DNA from 4 places in the Paenibacillus sp. IHBB 3054 genome. Region 2 is predicted to be linked to each of the others. Evidence: riboswitches for the same ligand, from Rfam matches in the RefSeq annotation. Region 2 holds a riboswitch; each other region holds the start of a gene.

Region 1 (5,829 bases), on a different contig from region 2:
GACTCATAAATCATCGCCGCTCAGCCGGTTCAGAAACTGCAGGGCCCGCGGATTCTCCGTCTGCTCCAGCACCTGCTGCGGAGTTCCTTGTTCCAGGATCACACCGTTGTCCATCAGGATGATCCGATCGGCTACATCGGCAGCAAACTTCATCTCATGGGTGACGATCACCATTGTCATGCCTTCAGCCGCAAGCTGCTTGATGACCTTCAGCACCTCGCCCACCAGCTCAGGATCGAGCGCCGAAGTCGGCTCATCGAACAGCAGCACTTCGGGATCGACCGCCATCGCCCGGGCAATGGCCACACGCTGCTGCTGTCCGCCGGACAGCTGATGGGGGTAAGACTCCGCTTTATCACTGAGGCCTACCTTGGCCAGCAGCTCTATCCCCCGCTTCCTGGCTTCCTCCTTGCTGCGTTTCTGTACAGTAACCTGCCCCTCCATTACATTGCCAAGCGCAGTCATATGCGGAAACAGGTTATAGGACTGAAAGACCATCCCCGTTTTTTGGCGCAGGGCCATCAGTGTCTTATGCGGAATTTTCCTGTTTTGCGTAAATTCAAGGCTTAATTCCCCCAGCGACAGGCTGCCCTGATCCGGTATTTCCAGCAGATTAAAACAGCGAAGCAGCGTTGTTTTGCCGGAGCCGGAGGGCCCGATAATCACCAGAACCTTGCCATGCTCCATGCTGAGGGCGATACCTTTTAACACCTGTAACGAACCGAAGGATTTATACAGGCCGCGAATTTCAATCAAGTGATTTCCTCCTTATCTCGCCGAATAACGGTCAAACCGCTGTTCCAGGACATTTTGCAGCGCGGACAGTACGGAGCAGAACAGCAGGTAGAATAATGCAGCCTCACTATAGAGCAGCAGCGGTTCGTAGGTGGTCGCCGTGATCTGCTGCGCTGTTTTGAACATCTCTACGTACGTAATGCTTGCCGCTAAGGAGGTATCCTTTACGAGACTGATAAAAGAGTTCGACAAGGGCGGAACCGATACACGCGCCGCTTGAGGCAGAATAATCCGCCGCAGTGCCTGCCCCCGGCTCATTCCGACGGAAAAGGCAGCTTCCCATTGGCCTTTATGTATGGACAGGATGGCTGCCCGGACAATTTCCGAAGAATAGGCTCCAACACTGAGTGTAAAACCGATTACAGCGGCAATAAAAGGATCCAGCACAATCCCTGCCGCCGGAAGTCCATAAAAGATAATAAAGAGCTGTACCAGCAGCGGTGTCCCGCGGATTACCCAGACGTAGAACCGGGCGATCAGCTTCGGGATTCTCCATGAGGAGAGACGGAACAGCGCGGTAAGAACAGCCAGCAGCAATCCAAGCGCGAAGGAAACAAGCGCCAGCGGAAGGGTATAAGCCACCCCCGCTTTAAACAGGGGCAGCAGTGAATCCATGAAAATCCCAATTTTCCGGTCATCCATCGTTCAGACATCCTTTTTGGACACTCGGCTGCATCTTCGCGCCAGCTCCATTTGTTATTTGGACACATCCGCCCCAAAGTACTTCTCGGATATTTTCAGATAGGTTCCATCGCTCTTCATTTCAGCCAGCGCATCGCTGACGACATTAACCAGCTCTTCGTTTCCTTTGAGGAAAACTGCCGCACTCTGCGATCCCTCAGCCGTTTCATCCACCTGTTTGATCTTTGCATCTGGTTTTTGCTTCTTTAAGTCGAGATAGGACAAGCCATCATTTACGGTCGCATCAATCCGGCCCGAGGTCAGCAGGTCTATGGCCTGGTTGAAGCCATCCACAGCGACGATCTCCGCACCGTTGTCCCGGGCGATATCGGACAGGTTGCTGGTCAGCGATTGACCTGCCTTCTTGCCTTTAAGATCCGCGAAGGTTGTAATATCCTGGTTATCCCCGCGCACGATCAGCACTCCCTTAGAGACAATATACGGCTCAGAGAAATCGTATTTCACCTTGCGTTCATCCGTGATCGAAACCTCGTTGAATATCGTATCAAATCGTTTGGCATCCATGCCGGCAAACAGGCCATCCCATTGGGTTTCTACAAATTCGGGTTCCACCCCCAGCCGTTTCGTAATCTCCTTCGCAATCTCCACATCAAAACCGGTAAGCTTGCCCTCTGCATCATGAAAAGTAAACGGAGCATATGTCCCTTCCGTACCAATACGCAGCTTGCCACTCGCTTTAACAGCTTCCAGTGAGTTCTGCCCGGCCGGAGCCGCCGCTCCTTCAGTGGGCGCGGCAGTAGCCGCAGGCGCTGTATTGTTATTATTGCCACATGCCCCTGCCGGCAGCAGAGTTAGCAGCAGCAGGATAGTCAGACTAAGCTTCTTCATCACATGAACCCCTTTCAAAATCCCTCTATTTTTCACTGCATGGACACTTGCTTATCTTGCCCAAAAGTACCGCTGCCTCATCAAGTTTTTTACATCTTCAGTCCGAATCTCTACTTATACCAGCCGAAACGGCACGGCTCCGGCAAAGAGGCGATTTCCGCCGGTATGATCACGCTGTTCATAACCGGACTGCAGCGAAAGTGAGCGACTGCTTCTCTTTACAAACTGCCGGGATATGGTATATTAATTAGCAATTGCAAATTCAATATTGACCTGTTATTTCACTAGGGGAGTCGGCCGACTGAGACGGAGCTTTAAGCTCCGGACCCTTGGAACCTGATCTGGATCATACCAGCGGAGGGAAGTGGAGCAGAATTGTTCAGCGGAGCCGCACTAAGCTAACTGACTGTGACGTTCAGACCCATTTATTTCCTCCGGAAATGAATGGGTCTTTCTTGTGTTTGCTGTTGCCGCCGATCCGGCAAGTATCGTCAAACAAACTACGCCCGCAGGAGGTTTCCACATTCCACTATGCTCACTATAACCAACCTGACTTATTCTTTTGCAGCGGCTAGGAATCCGGTATTCTCCGGTCTTTCAATGACCGTCCGCCAAGGCGAATTCATTTCCGTTGTTGGAGCCAGCGGCTGCGGGAAAAGCACACTGTTCAAAATCATTGCCGGCCTGCTCGAGCCGTCCGGCGGTGAAATAACCGTACATGGACGCTGCTCTCCTTCGACACGCACAAGGCTTGGACAGATCGCTTATATGCCGCAGCAGGACCTGCTGCTGCCTTGGAGGACCGTGCTGGACAATTGCCTGCTTCCCTGGGAGCTGAAGCAGGACTCTAGCAGGCACGAGGCACTCGCCCGGATCCGCGGAATGCTGGACCGCTTTGGCCTCTCCGGCAAGGAAACAGCTTATCCGCAGGAGCTGTCCGGCGGGATGCGCCAGCGGGTCGCTCTGCTCCGCACACTTGCTGCTGGCAACGAACTGCTGCTGCTTGACGAGCCGTTTGGAGCGCTGGACGCGATCACCAAACGGGAGATGCACCGCTGGCTGCTGGAGCTGTGGGGCGGGCTGGAAAAGTCCGTTCTGTTCATCACCCATGATCTTGAAGAAGCACTGCTGCTCAGCGACCGGATTTATTTGATGACCGGCGGCTCTGGCGGCGGGCTGCAGGAGCTGATCGTCACTTTGCCGAGACCCAGACATTACAAAATGAATTATGAACCGCAGTTTGTTGCCCTGCGGGAGGATTTGGAGCGTAGATTGCATGAGAGCTCTATGGTATAAGAAACAGCTGCGGACTTATGGCCCCTTTCTACTGCTTGTGGTGCTGCTTATTGCGGCATGGGAGATCACAGCACAGCTGAACATGATCCCTTCATTTATTCTCCCGGGGCCAAGTGCAATTTGGACAGCGCTGATTGAAAAGCGGGGGCTGCTGTTCGGAGAGCATTTGCCCGCCACGTTGCAGGAGACACTGATCGGGTTTGCCCTCTCGGTTGTTTGCGGAACACTGCTGGGTACCGGCATGCATATGTTCGCTCCGCTCGCCAAAGCACTTTATCCCATGCTGATTATCAGCCAGACCATTCCGCTGATCGCGCTCTCACCTATTTTTATTATGTGGTTCGGCTATACCCTGTGGGGCAAGGTTGCTGTCGTCTTTCTGACTGCCTTTTTTCCGGTTGTGGTAGCCGTCTATGACGGTCTGCGGCAAAGCGGCAGCCTGTACAGAGACCTGCTGCTGACGCTTGGGGCTAACCGCTGGCAGATTCTGCGCAAGACACAAATTCCGCTGGCACTGCCCTCCTTTTTCTCCGGACTTAAGCTGTCCATCGTTTACTGTGTGATCGGAGCTACGATCGGGGAATGGCTGGGCGGCAGCCGGGGGCTTGGTTATTTCAGCCGCCGGATGGCCGGCAATCTGCAAAGTGCAGAAATGTTCGCCGCCGTATTGCTGCTGTCCGTTTTGGGTGTAGCCTTGTTTCTCAGTATCGCTGTGCTCGAAAAACTCATTTTGCAGAAAAGAGGATTTTACCGATGACCCATTCTGAGCTGTATCGCAATCATTCCACACATAAGAAAACACACCGCCTTATTCCATACTTATTGTTGTTATGCCTGCTTACCCTCTTAAGCGGCTGCACCAGCGCAAAAGACCCGGATACCTCCGCCGCTTCTTCAGAGACTTCCAGCGACAAACCGCACAAGCTGACTATAATGCTCGACTGGTATCCGAACGCAGTTCATTCCTTCCTGTATGCCGCTCAGCAGAATGGCTATTTTGCCGAAGAAGGGCTGGAGGTGGACATTCAAATGCCGGCGGACAGCAATGATGCTTTGAAGCTTGTAGCCGCAGGCAAAGTCGATCTGGCTCTCAGTTACCAACCGCAGGTACTAATGGCTCGGGGTGAAGGAATACCTGTAAAATCAGTCGCAGCGCTCGTAAGGCATCCGCTCAATCATCTTCTGGTCCCCGCAGAGAGCGGGATAACCGGCCCGAAAGAACTCACAGGCAAAAATGCCGGATACTCCTCCATTCCCCTGTATGAAGCGATGCTCCGGACAATGGTCAAATACGACGGAGGCGATCCAGATTCACTGAACCTGATTGATGTTGGATTCGATCTTATTCCTGCTCTTTCTACCGGACGCGTAGACGGCATTATCGGCGGATTTATTAATCATGAGGCATTGATATTGGAAAAAGAAGGACACCCCGTCACTTCATTCGATCCGACGGACTACGGAGTGCCGGATTATTATGAGCTTGTGCTTGTTGCCAGTGAACAGGGATTGTTGGATTCGGAGGATGACTACCGGAAGTTCATGAATGCGGCACACAAAGGACAGCAATTCGTACAGGAGCAGCCTCAGCAGGCACTTAAAATATTGTTTGCACACGAAGACTCTACCGCCCCGCTCGACCAAGCAATCGAGACAAAAAGTCTGGAAATCCTTCTGCCGCTGATGGATGCAGGAAAACTGCCTTTTGGACAGCAGGAGGAGAAATCTTGGGAGAACGTGCACACGTGGCTGTCCGAGAACGGACTGTTGAGCGGAGAAACGGTCAGCAAGGAAGCTTTTGTTAATCTGTAGGAGCTAAGTTCTAAGGGCCGAAGTTTAGAGATTCATGGATGGGGACTGGACTTATGTATGGGGACTTATATCGTGGACCATCTTTATGAGGACTAATCCAGTGTTAGCGGGAACAGGATTTTGTGCAGTATTTTCGTTTAAAAGCTTACGCAACAGCGTTATCTGGATACTGTGAATGCGGTTCTATTAGGTGTATGTAGGCTGAATCTAGAATCCACAGCGTTTTAGTTAATTTCTAAAGAGCATTTTTGTTTTATGATAGTATTTTCTGCAGCAGATTGCTCATTATTGTGCGGTGAATCGCATTCTGCTGTATTTCATGCAGTAGATTTCTTCATTTCCGAGCAAAAGCCCCTTTCTGCTAGATTCTGCTGTACAGAGTGCAATAGAAGCTGT
Region 2 (5,829 bases):
ACTGCTGCTCACCTTCACCGGGATCCTCGTCAGCATCCTCCTGACGCTGAAAGAGCTATGGAACGGAATCCGCAGCCGCCGCAGAAAAAGATTTTATTCCAAGGATTGATAAGCTGTCGGAAACTATCATGAGTGATTTGCCCTCCGGGCGACGTAGTAATGAATAGTATATACGCCGGAGGTTGCCTATGACGTTCAATCCTAATGACAGCCTGGCATGGGCCGGGCGGTTCAAAAACAAAGATAAAAAAGCACTCGCAGAAGCGATTGATCTCTTTGGCCCCGATGTGCAAAGACTGGTCCGGCGTATTCTGTCCGGCACCGGAAGCACGGAGGATGTTGAGGAATGTGTGAGCGATGTGTTTATGGCAGCATGGAGCGGAATCAGCCGTTATGAGCCCGAGCGCGCCTCCTTCCGCACCTGGCTGTTCCTGCTGGCCAAATACAAAGCGCTGGATCTGAGGCGCAAGCTGCTGCGCCGGGGCGGAACCGGAGAAGCAGATGCTGCCGGAGCTGCACGGAATGAGATTTCCGCCGAACAGGAAGTTCTTTCCCGCGAGACGGCCAGGGAATTGATCGGCTGCGTGCAGCAGATGGGCGAACCGGACCGCAGCCTGTTTCTGCGCAGATATTTCCTTTATGAGAGCCTTGATCAGCTAGCGCAAACCTTCAGTCTCAGTAAAAAGGCTGTCGAGAGCCGCTTATACCGTTGCCGGACGCTGCTCAAGCAGAAGCTAGGCCTGTCTGAGAGTCAGGGAAAGGAGGCGCAACATGGCCAAAGACATTAAAATTGAGGAACAGCGCCTGTTCGGGATGATTGATTCTATGAGCTTCAGCGATGCAGAGCTTGCCTTAGGTGTTCTGCCGGAGGTTGACCAAGGTCCGCGCCCCGCAGACGAAGAGGAAGCCGCTTCGCTCGCCCGCATCAAAGCACGTACACTTGCCCGTCTGGAGCCCGAAGCTGCTGTCCACACCGTCCGTTCCTTTGCCCGGAGATCCCGGAGGCGGAATATCTTCGCAGCCGCAGCGGCAGTAATACTAATTGCTGCCGGTATGCTCGCTTTCTCTCCTGAGGTACAGGCCGGGTTAAGAAAGGCGCTGAGCTTCCTTCCTGGCTTCGGCACCGTTGTGGAGAACAGCCCCGGTGACCTGATCTATGTACTGAGCAAACCCTATGACATTGCTGTGGGGGACGGAAGTCTGACCGTGGATGCCGTTCTCCTGCAAGAGCTTGGCGGGAGCATTACGCTTCGCGGCCGGAAAGTCCCTGAAGTCAGCGAATTTGAGGCAGATATCGGCGGCAACCGCTATACTTTCACCTCTTACATGCGTTCGTCCTCGGAGAGTGAGTGGTACGGCAGCTACAGTTCAACTCAAGCGCTGCAGCTGAAGAAGGATAATCTTCTAACCCTGCATCTAGGCAGCACAACCGTTGGTCCGTTACAGCTCACCGCTCCGAAGACAGCTGAGGAGCTCGGGGAACTCGGCGCAAGCGATATACAGCAGGATGTGCGGATTACTGCTTTTCCGGTGGAACTTGGCGGCGGGCTTGTCCGTGTCCAGTTGTTGCCCACTCTGACGGCGGAATCCGGGCTAACTGTCCATTCTTACGGATTGGAGCCGCTGGTGCCTGGGTCAGGTCTCTATGTAGAGAACGCGGCAGGAGAAAAGGCATCACTGGAGCAGCCTGAATCCATGTCCTATCCTTCCGACTTCCGGTTTCATGAGACTGCCGGGGCGGGCGCTCGGCCTTATACGGTCTTCATTCCTTATATTGAAGTTTCAGATCGTGACGCCGTATCTGCAGAAGTAGAGATTCCGCTGCCTGATATCGGCCAGGAGGAAATGCTCCACACACGCGCGGAAATCGCGGGCTTTCCGGTAGAGTTCACCCGCATTGAACGTACCGGCGAGACGGCTGCCAGCGTCGATATGAATGTGAATTTCAATGCCGCAAAGCTGCGGACGCTGAAGTATTTCCTTATTCGCTATCCGGGGCAGGCGGACAACAGCTCGTTCTCTTGGCTGAATACCGACCAGACCTACGGCGTGATGAAGACCCTCCATTTAGAAACAAAACCCGGGGAGGATAAGCTGCGTTTTAAGCTGTCCGAACCGCATTTTCTGCTCAAAGGGCCGTGGCGCCTGCCGCTGAAGCTTGATAGCTAAAGCAGAGTTGCTACTGGACAACTTTGGAGCAGGCGTCTATAATACACCGTAAGAACACAGCAATACCTATAACTTCATAGTACCAGGGGTGCTGGAATTGGCCGGCTGAGATTGTATCCCACAAGATACTGACCCTTATACCTGATCTGGATAATGCCAGCGTAGGAATCGTCAATCGCTTACGGCCGTTTATGGCCCAAGCACAACCTTGCGCAAGTAACTGGTGTCCCGATTCTCGGGGCGCCTTTTTTGTATGGGACTATTCAGAATCTGGAAGACTAGGGTTGCTGGAAGGAGAGAAGAAGAGAAATGGGAGTCACAAAAGTATTAAAGCTCAGCCTCACCTGCATGCTGGTCTTTGCCATTGCCGGATGTGGCAATAGCAATGGGAACTCTGGCGGAAATGCGGCAGACACTGCCGGAAACAGCACCACCGCTCCTGAAACCACTGCCGGGGCAGCAACGGACGCTCCTAAGGAGCTGACCAAGATCAAGGTCGCGCTGGACTGGACGCCGAATACAAATCATACCGGGCTTTATGCGGCAAAAGAGCTGGGCTATTACGAAGAGGAAGGGCTGGATGTTGAAATCGTGCAGCCGGGAGCTGCCGGGTCCGACACGATGGTTACCTCGGGCGAAGCCGCTTTTGGCATCAGTGCCCAAGAGGCGCTGACGCTGGCCCGCCTGCAGAAGGTGCCGCTCGTGTCCATCGCCGCTATCATTCAGCATAATACCTCCGGGTTCGCTGCACCGAAAGACCGCAATATTAAGACACCTAAGGATTTCGAAGGCAAAACCTACGGCGGCTGGGGTTCCCCTGCCGAAGAAGCGGCCATGAAAGCCATTATGGACCCCGAAGGCGGAGATGTGAAAAAGGTGAAGCTGGTGAACATCGGTGAAGCAGACTTCTTCACCGCCGTGAAACGCGACATTGATTTTGCCTGGATCTTCTATGCCTGGACCGGGATTGAAGCGGAGCTGCGCGGAGAACCGCTCGACATGCTCTACCTCAAGGATTATGCACCCCAGCTCGATTACTACACGCCGGTACTGACTACGAGCGAGAAGGAAATTGCCGAACATCCGGAGCTGGTGAAGGCTTTCCTTAAGGCTACCTCGAAAGGTTATCAATACGCCATTGATCAGCCGGAGGAAGCCGCAGCCATTCTATCCAAAGCTGTTCCCGAGCTGGATCCCAAGCTGGTCCTGGCCAGCCAGAAATGGCTCAGCCCGAAATACAAGGATGATGCCGTCCGCTGGGGCGAGCAGAAGAGCGAGGTCTGGCAGGATTACGCCGACTGGATGTATGGCCTGAAGCTGCTCGATCAGCCGCTGGATGTTCCAAGCACATTTACGAATGAGTTTTTGCCAGCTAATTGATTAAGGATGAAGTGATTGAATGTTCGTTTCGTTCCGCTGTACGCAGATTACCCATTTAAACTGAGAGGAATGATATATTGTGGCCAATACATTGCTAAGCATTCAGGTAATTCCCAAAACTCCGAACAACGAGGATTCGATTCCTTACGTGGACAAAGCCATCGAAGTGATTCAGAAATCCGGTGTAAAACATCAGGTGAACCCGCTGGAGACCACGATGGAGGGCGAAATCACCGAGCTGCTTGAGGTTGTGCGCCAGATGCATGAAGCGCTGATTGCAGCAGGCAGTCCAAGCGTCATCTCCCAGATCAAAATCGCCCATAACCCGAATGGAATCAGCATGGACAAGCTGACGGAGAAATACCGGCCGTGAGATCGTATTGGAAACAGATTTGGCCGCCCCTTGTGGCGGTCGTCTTTTTTCTGGGGTTATGGCAGGTTTCCGTATCCCTGTTCCATATCGAGTCATGGATCCTTCCCAGCCCAAGCGATATCGCCCGGGAAACCTCGGGCAATGCTTCCGGCATTTGGGCACATACAGCGGCTACGCTGCGCCTTACCCTGATCGGCTTCCCTATCGGCACAGGCGTGGGTCTTATTGTTGCCCTGCTGCTGCATCTGCTGCCTTGGCTCAAGAGAGCGCTCTACCCGCTGCTCATTCTCAGTCAAAATGTGCCCTCCATTGCGCTCGCGCCGCTGCTGATTATCTGGTTCGGCTTCGGGCTGCTGCCGAAGATTGTGCTGATTACACTTGTCTGCTTCTTCCCGGTTTCAGTCGCAGCCATGGGCGGCCTGACGCAAAGCGACCGGACCATGCTGAACTATATGAAGATGGCCGGCGCGAACAAATGGCAGATCTTCACCAAGCTGGAGCTTCCGGGCTCCCTGCCCGCCCTGTTCTCGGGGCTTAAAATTTCGGCCACCTATGCTGTAATGGGTGCCGTTGTCGCGGAATGGATCGGAGCTGACAAGGGCATCGGCTACTACATGCTGCTGCAAAAATCCGCTTACCGCACAGACCGCGTATTCGTCGCCATTGCCATCATCGTGCTGCTCAGTCTTGTGCTGTTCGCACTTATCGCGCTGCTGGAGAAATGGCTGGTGCGCTGGAAACCGCGCAAAAGTTCCTAGAGAGGAGGATGGCCGACAATGCCGCATATTACAGATAACCCGCCATCCGGCACTGAAGCAGCCGGCATTCCTGAATCCAGGAACTTACCGCCTGCACTTGAGGTAAAAGGAATCTCCAAAACCTTCACCCACCGCCGCCGCGAAACCCGCGTGCTGGACAACGTATCCCTTACAGTGCAGCCGCAGGAATTCGTCTCAATTGTCGGACCCTCAGGCTGCGGAAAAAGCACTTTATTCCATATTATCGGGGGCCTGGAGCTGCCGGATGCCGGAACGGTAAGCATGAACGGCAACCTTGTTACAGGGCAGCGCGGAGAGATCAGCTATATGCCGCAGCAGCCCGCGCTGTTCCCTTGGCGGAGCATCGAGGACAACGTCCTGCTCGCCGGTGAGCTTAAGGGCGCGCCGCAGGCTGCGGCGCGGGAAACCGCCCGCCATTGGCTGGCCAAGGTCGGCCTTGGCGGCTTCGAGCGGGCCTACCCGCATATGCTGTCGGGCGGCATGCAGCAGCGGGCTGCCTTCCTGCGGGCGCTGCTCGCGCCGCAGGAGCTGATGCTGCTGGACGAGCCGTTCAGCGCGCTGGATGCGCTGACGCGCAGCGAAATGCAGCGCTGGCTGCTGGAGCTGTGGGAGGAGAACCGCCGCTCCGTGCTGTTCATCACCCACAACATCGAAGAAGCGCTGCTGCTCTCCAGCCGCATCTATGTGTTCTCCGGACGTCCCGGCTCCGTCCTGCATACGGTCGATGTCCCGTTTCCCCGGCCGCGCCGCGAGGAAATCGCCGATTCGCCGGAATTCCTCCAGCTCAAGCGCCAGCTGTCACAGTGGATGCGGGAAGAGCAGGCGAAGAGCGCCAAGTAATCTTAAGCGATGTCCGCTTAACAGCCTGTACAAAAGACCAGCCGTCCGATGAACCGGACGGCTGGTCTTATTAATATGTAGTTATTTCAAGATAACCGCACCCGAATGCGACACTGATTCAGGCAGCGCAGGGCTCCGCAACACAAACAACAGCAACACGCCCGCTATTTTCATATAAAACCTATTTTTATTGATTTAGAGGGAATTACTCCCTATATTATTCAATTACTAAGCCCTTTTTCCATTTTCCAAGGAATTACCGGTAGTAAATCCCTCTGATTGCCGCAC
Region 3 (5,829 bases), on a different contig from region 2:
ATATCCCAGTCCTTGAATACCGGCTGCAGTCCCTTGGCATACAACATTTCTGTAATTTCATGCACTTTGCGGCCATCCGATATTTCAAACTGCGGGGTTCCACCTTCAAGGGTATGCCCGCCTACCTCGGTGGATACTCCTGCGGACATTTTAGTGATGCCGAGATGGACCAGATGATCGCGCAAAGCTGCCGGTTCCCGCGTGGACAATGAAATGCCCGCACGGGGCAGAAACAGGCGGTAAGCCAGTATGATCTGCACCAGCGCACGGTCGGTTACATCACTTGCCGGATTGAATTCTCCGAGATACGGGCGAAAACGGGGAATCGACAAGCCGATCTCGCACTCCGGGTACTTGTCCTGCAAGTATCTGGCATGCAGGGCCGTTGCCAGAGCCTCCTGGCGCCAATCGTACATCCCCAGCAGGGCACCAATATTCACGGATCGAAACCCGGCGCGGCAGCCGCGTTCTGGCGCATCCAGACGGTTGCGGTAGACTCTCTTCGGACCCTTCACATGCAGCTTTCGATAGGTCTCCTGATGGTAGACCTCCTGATACAAGGTAAGACCGTCTACCCCTGCCACCCTCAGATCATTGTACTCTTCTGTAGAGAGCGGATTAACCTCAATGCTGACAGAAGAAAAATAGTCACGGAGCACCTTCACGCATTCTCTCACATAAGCGGCCGAACTTTCACTCCGGGATTCCCCGGTCAGAACCAGAATGTGGCGCAGGCCTGTGGCGGCGATAGTTTTCGCTTCCTTCCTGACCTCCTCCAGTGTCAATTTTTTGCGCGGAAAGTCATAAATCGAGCTAAAGCTGCAATAAGTGCAATGATTCACGCAAAAATCGGCCAAATACATCGGCGTAAACAGCTGCATCACATGCCCGAAGTGCGTACGTGTCAATCTTTGCGCTTTCTGCGCCATTTCCTCCAGGTAAGGCTCCGCCGCCGGAGACAGCAGTGCCATCAGCCAGTCTTCGTCCAGATGCTCCAAACGAAGCGCGCGCTTCACATCCACCGCTGTATACTGCTTCCATAAAGTCTCGTAAGGAAGCTGCTCCAGCCGGGTCAGCGTATCATAAAAGCTCATGCTCTTCCTCCCTTCCTTCTCTTGGCTAGAACAAAAAGCCGGTTAGTGGCGAAGAGGCCGTTGCCGCTTCCTCCACCGGCCCTAGTCCGGCCAGATAAGCCTTGCGCCCTGCGGATACCGCCTCACGGAATGCCTCCGCCATCAGAAGCGGATCACGCGCAGTAGCAATTGCCGTGTTCAGCAGCACGGCGGATGCGCCCATTTCCATTGCCTCAGCAGCCTCGGAAGGTCTGCCAATACCGGCGTCAACAATCACCGGAAGGTCCACTTCTGCGATCAGAATCCGCAGCAGCTCCTTGGTCTGCAGGCCGCGGTTCGAGCCGATGGGCGCACCCAGCGGCATAACAGCAGCAGCTCCGGCTGCCTTGAGCCGGATAGCTGCGGAAAGATCGGGACTCATATACGGAAGTACAACGAAACCCTCTGCAGCCAATATTTCCGTGGCTTTAACTGTCTCCATATTATCGGGCAGCAAATATTTCTGATCATTAATGACCTCGATCTTCACCCAATTGCCCAGCCCTGCCGCCCTGGCCAGTCTGGCAATACGTACCGCTTCTTCGGCTGTGCGTGCGCCGGAGGTATTGGGCAGCAGCGTCATATGGGAGGGGATATGAGTAACAATGTTGTCGTTGCTCTCCGGATCAACCCGGCGCAGAGCCACCGTAATGACCTGAGAACCCGAGCGTGCAATCACTTCGGGAATAAGGGTATTGCGGCTGTATTTCCCGGTTCCGATAAACAGCCTGCTGGATAAAGGGATTCCGCCGATAACGAAAGGATCTTGCATAAAATCGCCTCCTGAGATAGTGGCCCGCTAAAATGCGGAGCCTCTGTTGCTGATACGCCGAGTTTTGGTCTTACCTCTTTCGTCTTTCGTCTTACCTCTTACGTCTTATGTCTTACGTCTTGCCTTTAACTCTTGCTTCTTACGTCTTACCTCTTACGTCTTACCCTTTACGTCTTACCTCGTCTTACCTTTACGTCTTACCTTTAACTCTTGCTTCTTACGTCTTACGTCTTACGTCTTACCTTTAATTCTTGCTTCTTACGTCTTACCTCTTACCTTTTACCTTTTACCTCTTGCTTCTTACGTCTTACCTCTTGCCTCTTGCTTCTTTCACCCGGCAACACGCACCGGCACTTTAGCCCCCGCCGACAAAGTGGACCAGCTCTACGCGGTCACCTTCGCTCAGCAGCGTATCTCCGTAAACGTCCTTGCCGACGATCTCGCCATTCAGCTCCACGATAACCAGTCTCCCGGTCCACTCGGACCGGCTCAGCAGATCAGCTATAGTCCGGCATCTCTCTTCATAGGCCCCGCCTTTTCCATTCACGATCAAATTCATGCTTGCTCACCTCCTTTAACTGGTGCAGGAACATTGTTCATGGCTTCAGGCTTAGGGTACGGCCTGAACTACTGATCTGTAGGCTGTAGCGGCGGCCACAGGATCTCCCGCACTGCATATTCCGGACATTACGGCAATTCCGGCAGCACCCGTTGCCAGAACCTTTCCGGCATTGCCCGGCTCAATTCCGCCTATGGCGATCAGCGGAATGCTGCTGCAGCGGACAGCCTCAGCCAGCTGCTGCAATCCGCGTTCCCGCTGCCCCGGCTTGCAGGCCGAGGGAAACACATGCCCGAACAGGCAGAAATCCGCTCCCTGCCGGCCGGATTCGGCCGCCTCCTCCGGGGCATGCACCGACCTTCCCAATCGCAGGCCCGGTGCTACGCTGCGCGCTGCGGCAGGCGGCAGGCTGTGCCAAGCCAACTGGACCCCGCCCGCCCCTGCCGCCAGAGCAACGTCTATCCGGTCGTTGATCACCAGCTTGGCAGGCGGAACCCCCGCTATAATCAGCTGCTCCGTCAGAGCCATGAGCTCCCGTGCAGACATTGCCTTTTCCCGGAGATGGATATAATCCACTATGAATTGCACAGTCGCAGCCAGCTGAACAAACTGCACCGGATTCTGCTTTCCATCCGAGATCAAATGTATCTCTTTCAACACGTTCACCTTCTCCTGTTCTTTTGCATTACCGGCAAACACAAAAAAGACCGCCCCCGTAAAGGAGGCAGTCTGGAATATATACAGGAATACCGGGCCATTCAGCCCCGCTGCAGTTATTCGTTCTCCACTTCCCTACGCTGGTATAAACCAGATCAGGTTCAAAGGGTCCGAACGGGTATGTTCGTCTCAGCCTTGCGGCACCCCTAGTGACAAATTCATATTCAATTACGCTTAACGTTTCATATACTAACATATTATTCCTTGAAGAGCCATCCTTTAAAGAGGCCTGCATCAAAAAGAGCGGAACCCAAGGTTCCGCTCCAGACTCTAATTATTCATAGCAATGGAATCAGCAACCGCATTTAGCCGTTTACGACCTCGCCGCCGTTCACATGCATTACCTGTCCGCTTACATAAGATGAATCGTCGGAAGCCAGATACACATAGGCCGGAGCCAGCTCCTCCGGTTGTCCCGGGCGTTTCATTGGCTGCGTGCCGCCGAACTCACTGACTTTCTTCGCGTCAAAGGTCGACGGAATAAGCGGTGTCCAAATCGGTCCCGGCGCTACGGCATTGACCCGGATGCCTTTGTCCGCCAGGTTCATCGACAGCGAACGGGTAAAGCTGAGAATCGCCCCTTTGGTGGACGAATAGTCCAGCAGCTGCGGGCTGCCCCGGTAGGCTGTGATCGAAGTCGTGTTGATGATCGTGGACCCTTTTTTCAGGTGAGGCATGGCTGCCTTGGTCAAATAGAACATCGAAAAAATATTCGTGCGGAACGTCCGCTCCAGCTGCTCGGAGGTAATATCCTCAATCTTCTCCTGCGGATGCTGCTCGGCCGCATTATTAATCAGGATGTCCAGCTTGCCGAGTCCTTTCACCGTCTTATTGATCAGATCCTGGCAAAACGCCTCCACGCCGATATCGCCGGCGATCAGAATGCACTTCCGTCCCTCTTGCTCCACCTGGCGTTTAGTCTCTTCGGCATCGGAATGCTCATTGAGGTAGGAAATAACGACATCCGCACCCTCCTTGGCAAAATGAACGGCAACCGCCCGGCCAATACCGCTGTCTCCTCCTGTAATCAGAGCCGCCTTGCCCAGCAGCTTGCCCGCCGCCTTATAGGCTGAAGTCTCGAATTCCGGCAGCGGATTCATTTCACTTTCAATTCCGGGCTGGCGGTCCTGCACCTGCGGAGGTAGTGTTTTTTTGGTTTGCGTGTTGTCTGGCATGATCCATTCTCCTTTCGCTGTGTACCTGTTGGTTACTCATCGTTTTAGGGTTGGCTCAGGGTGTCTGGTTTATGCACCTGCAGATCATCTCTTCATTTGCTTTACGTTATGTTACTTACCACACCTTGGGCGCGGTCAAACTAAAATGTCAGTCGTTTTTGCCGGGGAAGGCGTTATACTTTAGAGAGAAAGCACTAATCCAGCAATGGAGTTGCAGATTTATGCAGACTCTGCACAGAGGGGAGAGCACGCAATATGGTCAAACACACACGCAGCATCATCGTTGCTGTCAAAGGAGTTATTGTACATGGAGGCCGGATTCTGCTTGTTCGGCGTGCGGCAAGAGATTCCGTCGGAGCGGGCACCTGGGAATGTGCGGGCGGAAAAATAGAATTCGGAGAAGACCTGGAGGCAGCTCTGGAAAGGGAGATTTATGAGGAGACCGGACTTGCGGTTACTGTCGGCAATCTGCTGTATGCAACCTCGTTTCTAACCGATCCTGCAAGGCAGCTTGTCATTATCACCTATTTGTGCCGGAGCGCGGACCATGCGGTACAGCTGTCCATAGAGCATTCGGATTATAAATGGTGTACCCGGCTCGAGCTTCAACGCCTGCTTCCGGCGGGAATCCTCGCTGAATTTGAGAAAAGCCATGTCTTCTCCCTGAACGAACTGCTGTAAAGCGTTGTCTGCTACAATCTGTGACAGCGGCATGGCTGGGTGGTACCCGATAGATTTGTCCCGAAGTAATGTCTGCACCCAAAAGCCCGCTCTCCATGCCATTCCGGAGGCGGGCTTTCTGTAGTCTTTCTATAATGGAGAGTCTTAAATAATGCTGTTGTACACCATGAAAAACACCATCAGCACCAGCGCCACCATGAGCAGCAGGCTCAAGGTACGGATTTTGCCTGTCTCTGCGGATACGTCACGGTTCTCGCGCATGCCGGCTGCGGCAAGACGCAATGGTTTGCTGATGATGCCGCCGAGCGCAAACATCGCAAGCAGCAGGACAACCACCACGATCATCCACGGTACCGAATATTCACCCTTCGTCATCATATAGCCGCCAGTCAGCAGTTGGATGACCAGACCGTACTGGGCGAAGCGGTTGAAGCCGCCGATTGCACTAAGCGTTCCTTCTCTCGCAGGGACGCTCAGCTTCTGGACACGCCCGAGAACAAACGGCAGCACCAGATAAAAGCCCAGCGCCAATGTACCGATCATATGTAGAAAAAACAAAAAGTGACCCATAACATACCTCCTCTAATGTTTTCAGTGATTTTAGTTACACTTCAATTATACCTAACCAACAAATAGAAGAAAAGAAAACCCCCATTTTAATTTCTAAAATGGGGGCTCCCGCAGGCTAATGCTCAAATCGTAACTACTGAAGTAACGGCACGTACCGAATCTGCCGACTTATCCAAAGCCGCTTTCTCCTCTGCCGTAAGCTCCAGTTCATATACCTTCTCAATACCGTCCGCACCCAGCAGC
Region 4 (5,829 bases), on a different contig from region 2:
AACAGAGAACGAATGCTGTTCTCCAGCCACTCCTCTTTGCGGCTATTCGCAGCGGGTTCGTCGCCCGTATCAGCAATTAGCAGCACGAATCCCGGAAAGGGGAACGTTACCCGCAGCGCTTCCTCGTCGTACTCCACTGGAAATCCGGAAACCAGTTTGTCCAGAATATAGTCTGCGGATTGCCGCTTGTCGCTTCTCCAGTCCACATGCTGAAGCAGCGGAATCCGCTGCGCGGTTTTTTTCAGAACGGCAAGCAGGGAAGCGGCCTCCAGTCTGGGCTTCAGGATATAATCGGCAACCCCGCTTTGGAAGGTCGAACGCACATATTCGAACTCACTGAAGCTGCTGAGCACGATCACCTCAATTTCCGGATACATCCCCTTGACGAGCCGGATCAGCTCTTCCCCGTCCATCACAGGCATAACGATATCGGTCAGGATGATATGCGGACGCTGTAATTCAATTAATTCAAAAGCCTCTCTTCCGTTGGAGGCCTCGCCCGCAATCTGAAACCCCTCCCCTTCCCAGTCCAGCAGATGGATTATCCCCTGCCGTACCAGCATTTCATCGTCCACCACCAATATTTTGCAGAACGTTGTGTCCATGGCTTCTCCTTTTTGGGAACAAGAATACACTGAAAAAACAAAATGAAACCCGCTTGATTAAGGGGTTCCATCTCACCGAAACAAACTTATCTATCAGAAATGAAACAGCTTTCATAATCTGATTTACATTATAGGTATACGCCCGGAGACTGTCAATTGAGAGGGAGGAGGGCGATTAGCGACAGTCCCGGACCGACGGTTTATTTATAGATCAGACCTCCGCCTTCCTTAAACTCTTCTGCTTTATCCCGCATCCCTGCGGCAATCATCTCTTGCTCCGGTTCTTCTTGTCCATCCTGCAACCTCGCCGTATCGCGGATACCATGAGAAATGCGCATACTGCAGAACTTGGGTCCACACATAGAGCAGAAATGAGCCGTTTTGGCCCCTTCCGCCGGAAGGGTCTCATCATGATATTCCAGTGCCCGTTCCGGGTCGAGTGACAAATGGAACTGGTCCCGCCAACGGAACTCGAAGCGCGCTTTGGAGAGTGCGTTATCCCGATCCTGCGCGCCCTTGTGTCCTTTGGCCAAGTCGGCTGCATGGGCGGCAATTTTGTAGGTGATGACGCCTTCCCGCACATCATTTTTGTTAGGCAATCCTAGATGCTCCTTCGGGGTAACATAACACAACATCGCCGTGCCGAACCAGCCGATCATCGCCGCTCCAATAGCCGAGGTGATATGATCATAGCCGGGTGCAATATCCGTAGTCAGCGGACCCAGTGTGTAAAAAGGAGCGCCATTGCAGAGCTCAAGCTGTTTATCCATATTCTCTTTGATCAGATGCATCGGTACATGGCCCGGGCCTTCCACCATCACCTGAACATCATGCTTCCAGGCAAGCGAGGTTAATTCACCCAATGTCTCCAGCTCGGCAAACTGGGCTTCATCATTAGCATCGGCAATGGAGCCTGGCCGCAGCCCGTCACCCAAAGAGAACGCCACATCATAAGCCTTCATGATTTCACAAATATCCTCGAAATGTGTATAGAGAAAATTCTCCTGATGGTGGGCCAGGCACCAGGCCGCCATAATCGAACCCCCTCTGGAGACGATGCCCGTCATTCTTTTGGCCGTTAATGGGATGTAACGCAGCAGTACCCCGGCGTGAATGGTGAAATAATCCACTCCTTGCTCCGCCTGCTCAATCAGGGTGTCCCGGTATACCTCCCAAGTTAAATCCTCGGCCTTGCCGTTTACCTTTTCCAAAGCCTGATAGATAGGCACTGTCCCGATAGGTACCGGAGAGTTGCGGATAATCCATTCACGGGTGGTATGAATATTTTTGCCCGTCGACAGATCCATAATATTATCCGCTCCCCAGCGGGTCGCCCATCTCATCTTCTCTACTTCTTCATCAATGGAAGAGGACACCGCCGAATTCCCGATATTGGCATTGATCTTCACCAGGAAATTCCGCCCGATAATCATCGGTTCACTCTCCGGATGGTTAATATTCGCTGGAATGATCGCACGGCCGCTGGCTACTTCCTCTCTAACAAACTCAGGGGTTACATTTTCCCGGATTGCGATAAATTCCATTTCCGACGTAATCAGGCCTCTGCGCGCATAATGCAGCTGGCTGACATTGCGGCCTTCTATAGCTCTCAAGGGACGCCGCTGCAATCCCGGAAACACCTCTGCCGCCGACTTCTCTGTGAGATTTCCGTTATCCTCCGGCTTGACCGCTCTTCCCTCATAAGATTCGGCATCCCCCCGCTCCGCGATCCACTGAAGCCTGTGAGGCGTTAACCCCTTGCGGATATCGCTATAGGCTTCATCATTAGTATAAGGCCCGCTTGTATCATAGACACGGACAGGAGCATTCTCCGCTTCTCCGGCAGTACCCGAGGTTCGGCTTAATGTAATCTCGCGCATCGGAACTTGAATATCAGGCCGTGAGCCCTCCACATACACCTTGTGACTTCCCGGAAAAGCACACAGATCGACCTCATGTTTCTTCTCTTGATTCGGCATCTTATTTCCTCCTTAAGGTTTAAATAAATAAGAGTGCGCGCAAAAAAGCCGCTCCACATGGAGCGGCTCAAATATCCATAAAAGGCTAACGCCAACAATGAAATAAAGGTCCGACTCCACTTTCCTACGCTGGTATGATCCAGATCAGGTTCAAGGGTCCAGGAATGCATTTTTCCCGTCTCAGCCTATTCAGGCTCCCCTAGTGGTTTCTTATTTAGTTATGTTTAAGTTACAGAGAAATCCAGCAATTGTCAACCGGTGCTCTTATAGAGGAATTGGCAAATAATAAATATCGATTGCATATTGGATGAGCACTGTTAGCTTAGCTGACTTTTTATGCACACGATAATTTTCCCCTTCGCACGGCCTTCTCCAAGATCACGAAGGGCATGGGCCGCGCCGCTTAGCGGATATTGCCGATCAATAACAGGCACTACGTAGCCTGCTTCGACAAGCTCCTTCCAAACCATTTGATCCTCGTGGTTCGGTTTATGGACTAGAAGTGCTATTTTCTTTTTTTCAAACCAGGCAGACAGCGGTGCAACCAACAGAGCCAGGAGGATATAAGAAAAGGAACCGCCGACCATGACATACGTGCCGCCTGACGTTAGTGCGCGCTTCATCGCGACAACCGAACGGTTGCCGACGACATCGAGGATTAAATCGTATCGTTGTCCGCTTGTGGTGAAGTCATCTTTTGCATAATCCAATACATGATCCGCCCCGAGGGTACGCAGCATATCCAGCTTCTCGGCGCTGTCAACGCAGGTCACTTCCGCTCCGACCCATTTGGCATATTGAACCGCAAACGTACCAACTCCGCCACCGCCCCCATTGATCAGAACCCGATGGCCCTTTCGCAGCTTTCCTTTGTCGCGCATACCCTGTAAGGCTAGAACGGCTGCCTGAGGAATAGCCGCTGCCTGCCCGAAGCTCAGGCCGGCCGGCTTTGGTGACAAGGCTTTCTCACTGGCACATACATACTCCGCAAATCCTCCCCAGCCGCAACCGGAAAGGTCCCCAAAAACCTCGTCCCCCGGTCGGAATCTTTTGGCATTGGCGCCTACGGCGATGACCCGTCCCGCGATATCTGCACCAAGAATACGGTAACGGGGTTTACGGAGCCCGCCAAGGCGGTTCATGAACGGTTTGCCGCGGAGGAGATCCCAATCCCAGGAATTCACAGAGGCAGCGTGGACCTCAATCAACACTTCATGGTCTTGCGGTGCAGGGATATCCACCTCTTCAATACGTAAGACTTCTGGCGATCCGTAGGCATCATAGACCATCGCCGTCATCGTGCGTGCTCCTCGTTCGCTGGGTAAGCCTGTATCCATCATCTCTTCTCTCATGGTCATTCTCCATTCGATAGGCTTATGTGTGTCGCGCTGTCAATTCACTTTTGGCTGCGCGCCCGCGGGACTCCTACCATTTTATTCTTCAAGGAGAATGTAATTCCCTTTATTAGGGGAACCGTCTTCCTCTTTTTATGAAAAATGCTGAGCTATATTACTTAGATACTCTTCCTCAACCGTATTTTTCTTCATACTTATGAGCATTTTCGCATCTTCTCCCACTACATAACGGAATTTGCTTGTACCGTCTGTGGCTGCTTGATAAATAGTGTCAGCTACAAGTTCTGGTGCCGAGGCATAGTCTGGAGCTTTTTCCATTTCCCCTAATTTACCCAGAAAGGCAGTAGTGAATGATTTATAATCCGTTAAGCCATCATTAAAAAAGAACTCCATCGATCTTCCGCCAAAGTCCGTGCTAATGGCTCCTGGTTCAATCAACTTTACTTTAATGTTTTGTGATGCCAATTCAAAAGATACGGATTCAGAAAAACCTTCTACCGCGAATTTAGTGGAGTGATACAGAGACATCGTAGGAAAGGTCACGATCCCTCCCATTGAGGAGATATTGATTAGCAACCCTTCCTGATTGGATCTAAAATGTGGCAACATGGCTTTAGTCATACTAATAAGACCAAACACATTCACTTCAAATTGTCTGCGGATCTGCTCATCCGTAGCTACTTCTATAAGCCCCATTGACCCATATCCGGCATTGTTCAGGAGAACGTCAATTTTACCAAACCGCTGGACAGCTTCAGCTAATGCAGATTGAATGGTATCTGTTTTCTCAACATCTAACCGCAACACCAACACATTGTCCAATGTAATGAATTCAGTTTCTTTTTCAGGTGCACGCATCGTGGCTACTACGTTCCATCCTCTTTCAGCAAAATGTTTTACTGTAGCTCTCCCAATGCCAGATGAAGCACCCGTGATAAAAATTGTTTTCATTAAAATTCCTCCTAAAAGTATCAGAATTCGTTAAATGCTGCTCTTCTCTTCCACTAACTGCTCCATGCTTAACAATCCCTCGGCAATGGTTGCAAGTTTAGCTTTATATTCTGCTATCCCAATCTGGATGCAGATGATCTGGGCCGGGTGCATTTCATCTTTATAATGTGAATACTGCTCTAATAACTGATCTAACTTTTTTTGTGATTCCTCTTGTACTTGCTTCAACCAGAAAATCACCTTGTCATACCCCACAAATCGGCCAAAATAAAGCCTCATCATAAAATCGGATTTCTTACTACTGTCTCCCTCTAGTGGCGCTAGTAAATAGTCGTTAAAACAATCTCGCCCTTTAGCCGTTATGTTATAAACATTCTTGTTTGGCTTACCTTTCTGGGGCACAATTTCCTTGGTTATTAATTCTTCCTTCTCCATTCGGGCAAGCGTAGGATAAATCGTGCCATAACTAGAGCTATAGAAATTAGACAACACATTCTCCAATAACTGCTTTATTTCGTAGCCAGTCAACGCTTCTTTCATGAGCAAGCCTAAAATAACATCCTGACTGTTCAAGAATAGCTCCTCCTTATTTAAAAATATCTATATATTACACTTAGCAATATACCAGACTGATATATATCACGTCAATATATAAAACTTAAGCAAAAAAAAGCCGAGTGAAGTCAGCAGTGAATGCCTGAAATCAACTCAGCTTGTCATTTGTACTTAATTTGCTGAACTAAAATATTCTGATAAAATCCCCACCAAAACTTGCTTATACTCATTCATGTCATAAGAAGAGTTATTCACTTTTTTCTTGACTATGTTTATGCCGTTAAATATCTCTTCTTCCAATTCTTTTCTTGCCTTCAGTACCTCCAAGGTTCCTTCTAACCCTGTATAACCCTGCTTTTTTCCATACCCTTGGTTAGTATAATA

Evidence for each region. A riboswitch is a leader RNA that binds a small molecule or an ion and turns the genes downstream of it on or off. The one in region 2 is predicted to bind thiamine pyrophosphate.
Region 1: it holds a riboswitch for thiamine pyrophosphate, as region 2 does, so the genes downstream of both, ACQ76X_RS11885 (ABC transporter ATP-binding protein) here and ACQ76X_RS09745 (ABC transporter substrate-binding protein) in region 2, are expected to answer to the same signal.
Region 3: it holds a riboswitch for thiamine pyrophosphate, as region 2 does, so the genes downstream of both, ACQ76X_RS22340 (thiamine phosphate synthase) here and ACQ76X_RS09745 (ABC transporter substrate-binding protein) in region 2, are expected to answer to the same signal.
Region 4: it holds a riboswitch for thiamine pyrophosphate, as region 2 does, so the genes downstream of both, thiC (phosphomethylpyrimidine synthase ThiC) here and ACQ76X_RS09745 (ABC transporter substrate-binding protein) in region 2, are expected to answer to the same signal.

The regions. Positions count from the first base shown of each region.
Region 1 covers NZ_JBOFBG010000008.1:73,623-79,451, forward strand. Annotated here, with positions in the region: gene ACQ76X_RS11870 (amino acid ABC transporter ATP-binding protein) at 4-756, opposite strand; gene ACQ76X_RS11875 (amino acid ABC transporter permease) at 769-1,437, opposite strand; gene ACQ76X_RS11880 (amino acid ABC transporter substrate-binding protein) at 1,492-2,325, opposite strand; TPP riboswitch at 2,602-2,705, shown strand; gene ACQ76X_RS11885 (ABC transporter ATP-binding protein) at 2,857-3,621, shown strand; gene ACQ76X_RS11890 (ABC transporter permease) at 3,602-4,378, shown strand; gene ACQ76X_RS11895 (ABC transporter substrate-binding protein) at 4,375-5,433, shown strand.
Region 2 covers NZ_JBOFBG010000006.1:120,331-126,159, forward strand. Annotated here, with positions in the region: gene ACQ76X_RS09730 (hypothetical protein) at 1-109, shown strand, start outside; gene ACQ76X_RS09735 (sigma-70 family RNA polymerase sigma factor) at 189-788, shown strand; gene ACQ76X_RS09740 (hypothetical protein) at 772-2,169, shown strand; TPP riboswitch at 2,244-2,354, shown strand; gene ACQ76X_RS09745 (ABC transporter substrate-binding protein) at 2,479-3,549, shown strand; gene ACQ76X_RS09750 (thiamine-binding protein) at 3,629-3,922, shown strand; gene ACQ76X_RS09755 (ABC transporter permease) at 3,919-4,680, shown strand; gene ACQ76X_RS09760 (ABC transporter ATP-binding protein) at 4,699-5,541, shown strand.
Region 3 covers NZ_JBOFBG010000023.1:27,583-33,411, reverse strand. Annotated here, with positions in the region: gene thiH (2-iminoacetate synthase ThiH) at 1-1,094, opposite strand, end outside; gene ACQ76X_RS22350 (thiazole synthase) at 1,120-1,884, opposite strand; gene thiS (sulfur carrier protein ThiS) at 2,240-2,443, opposite strand; gene ACQ76X_RS22340 (thiamine phosphate synthase) at 2,495-3,103, opposite strand; TPP riboswitch at 3,216-3,318, opposite strand; gene ACQ76X_RS22335 (SDR family oxidoreductase) at 3,466-4,335, opposite strand; gene ACQ76X_RS22330 (NUDIX hydrolase) at 4,591-5,016, shown strand; gene ACQ76X_RS22325 (hypothetical protein) at 5,161-5,586, opposite strand; gene mdh (malate dehydrogenase) at 5,709-5,829, opposite strand, start outside.
Region 4 covers NZ_JBOFBG010000013.1:147,454-153,282, forward strand. Annotated here, with positions in the region: gene ACQ76X_RS16635 (response regulator transcription factor) at 1-605, opposite strand, end outside; gene thiC (phosphomethylpyrimidine synthase ThiC) at 806-2,584, opposite strand; TPP riboswitch at 2,689-2,795, opposite strand; gene ACQ76X_RS16645 (NAD(P)-dependent alcohol dehydrogenase) at 2,902-3,936, opposite strand; gene ACQ76X_RS16650 (SDR family oxidoreductase) at 4,072-4,890, opposite strand; gene ACQ76X_RS16655 (PadR family transcriptional regulator) at 4,921-5,463, opposite strand; gene ACQ76X_RS16660 (hypothetical protein) at 5,617-5,829, opposite strand, start outside.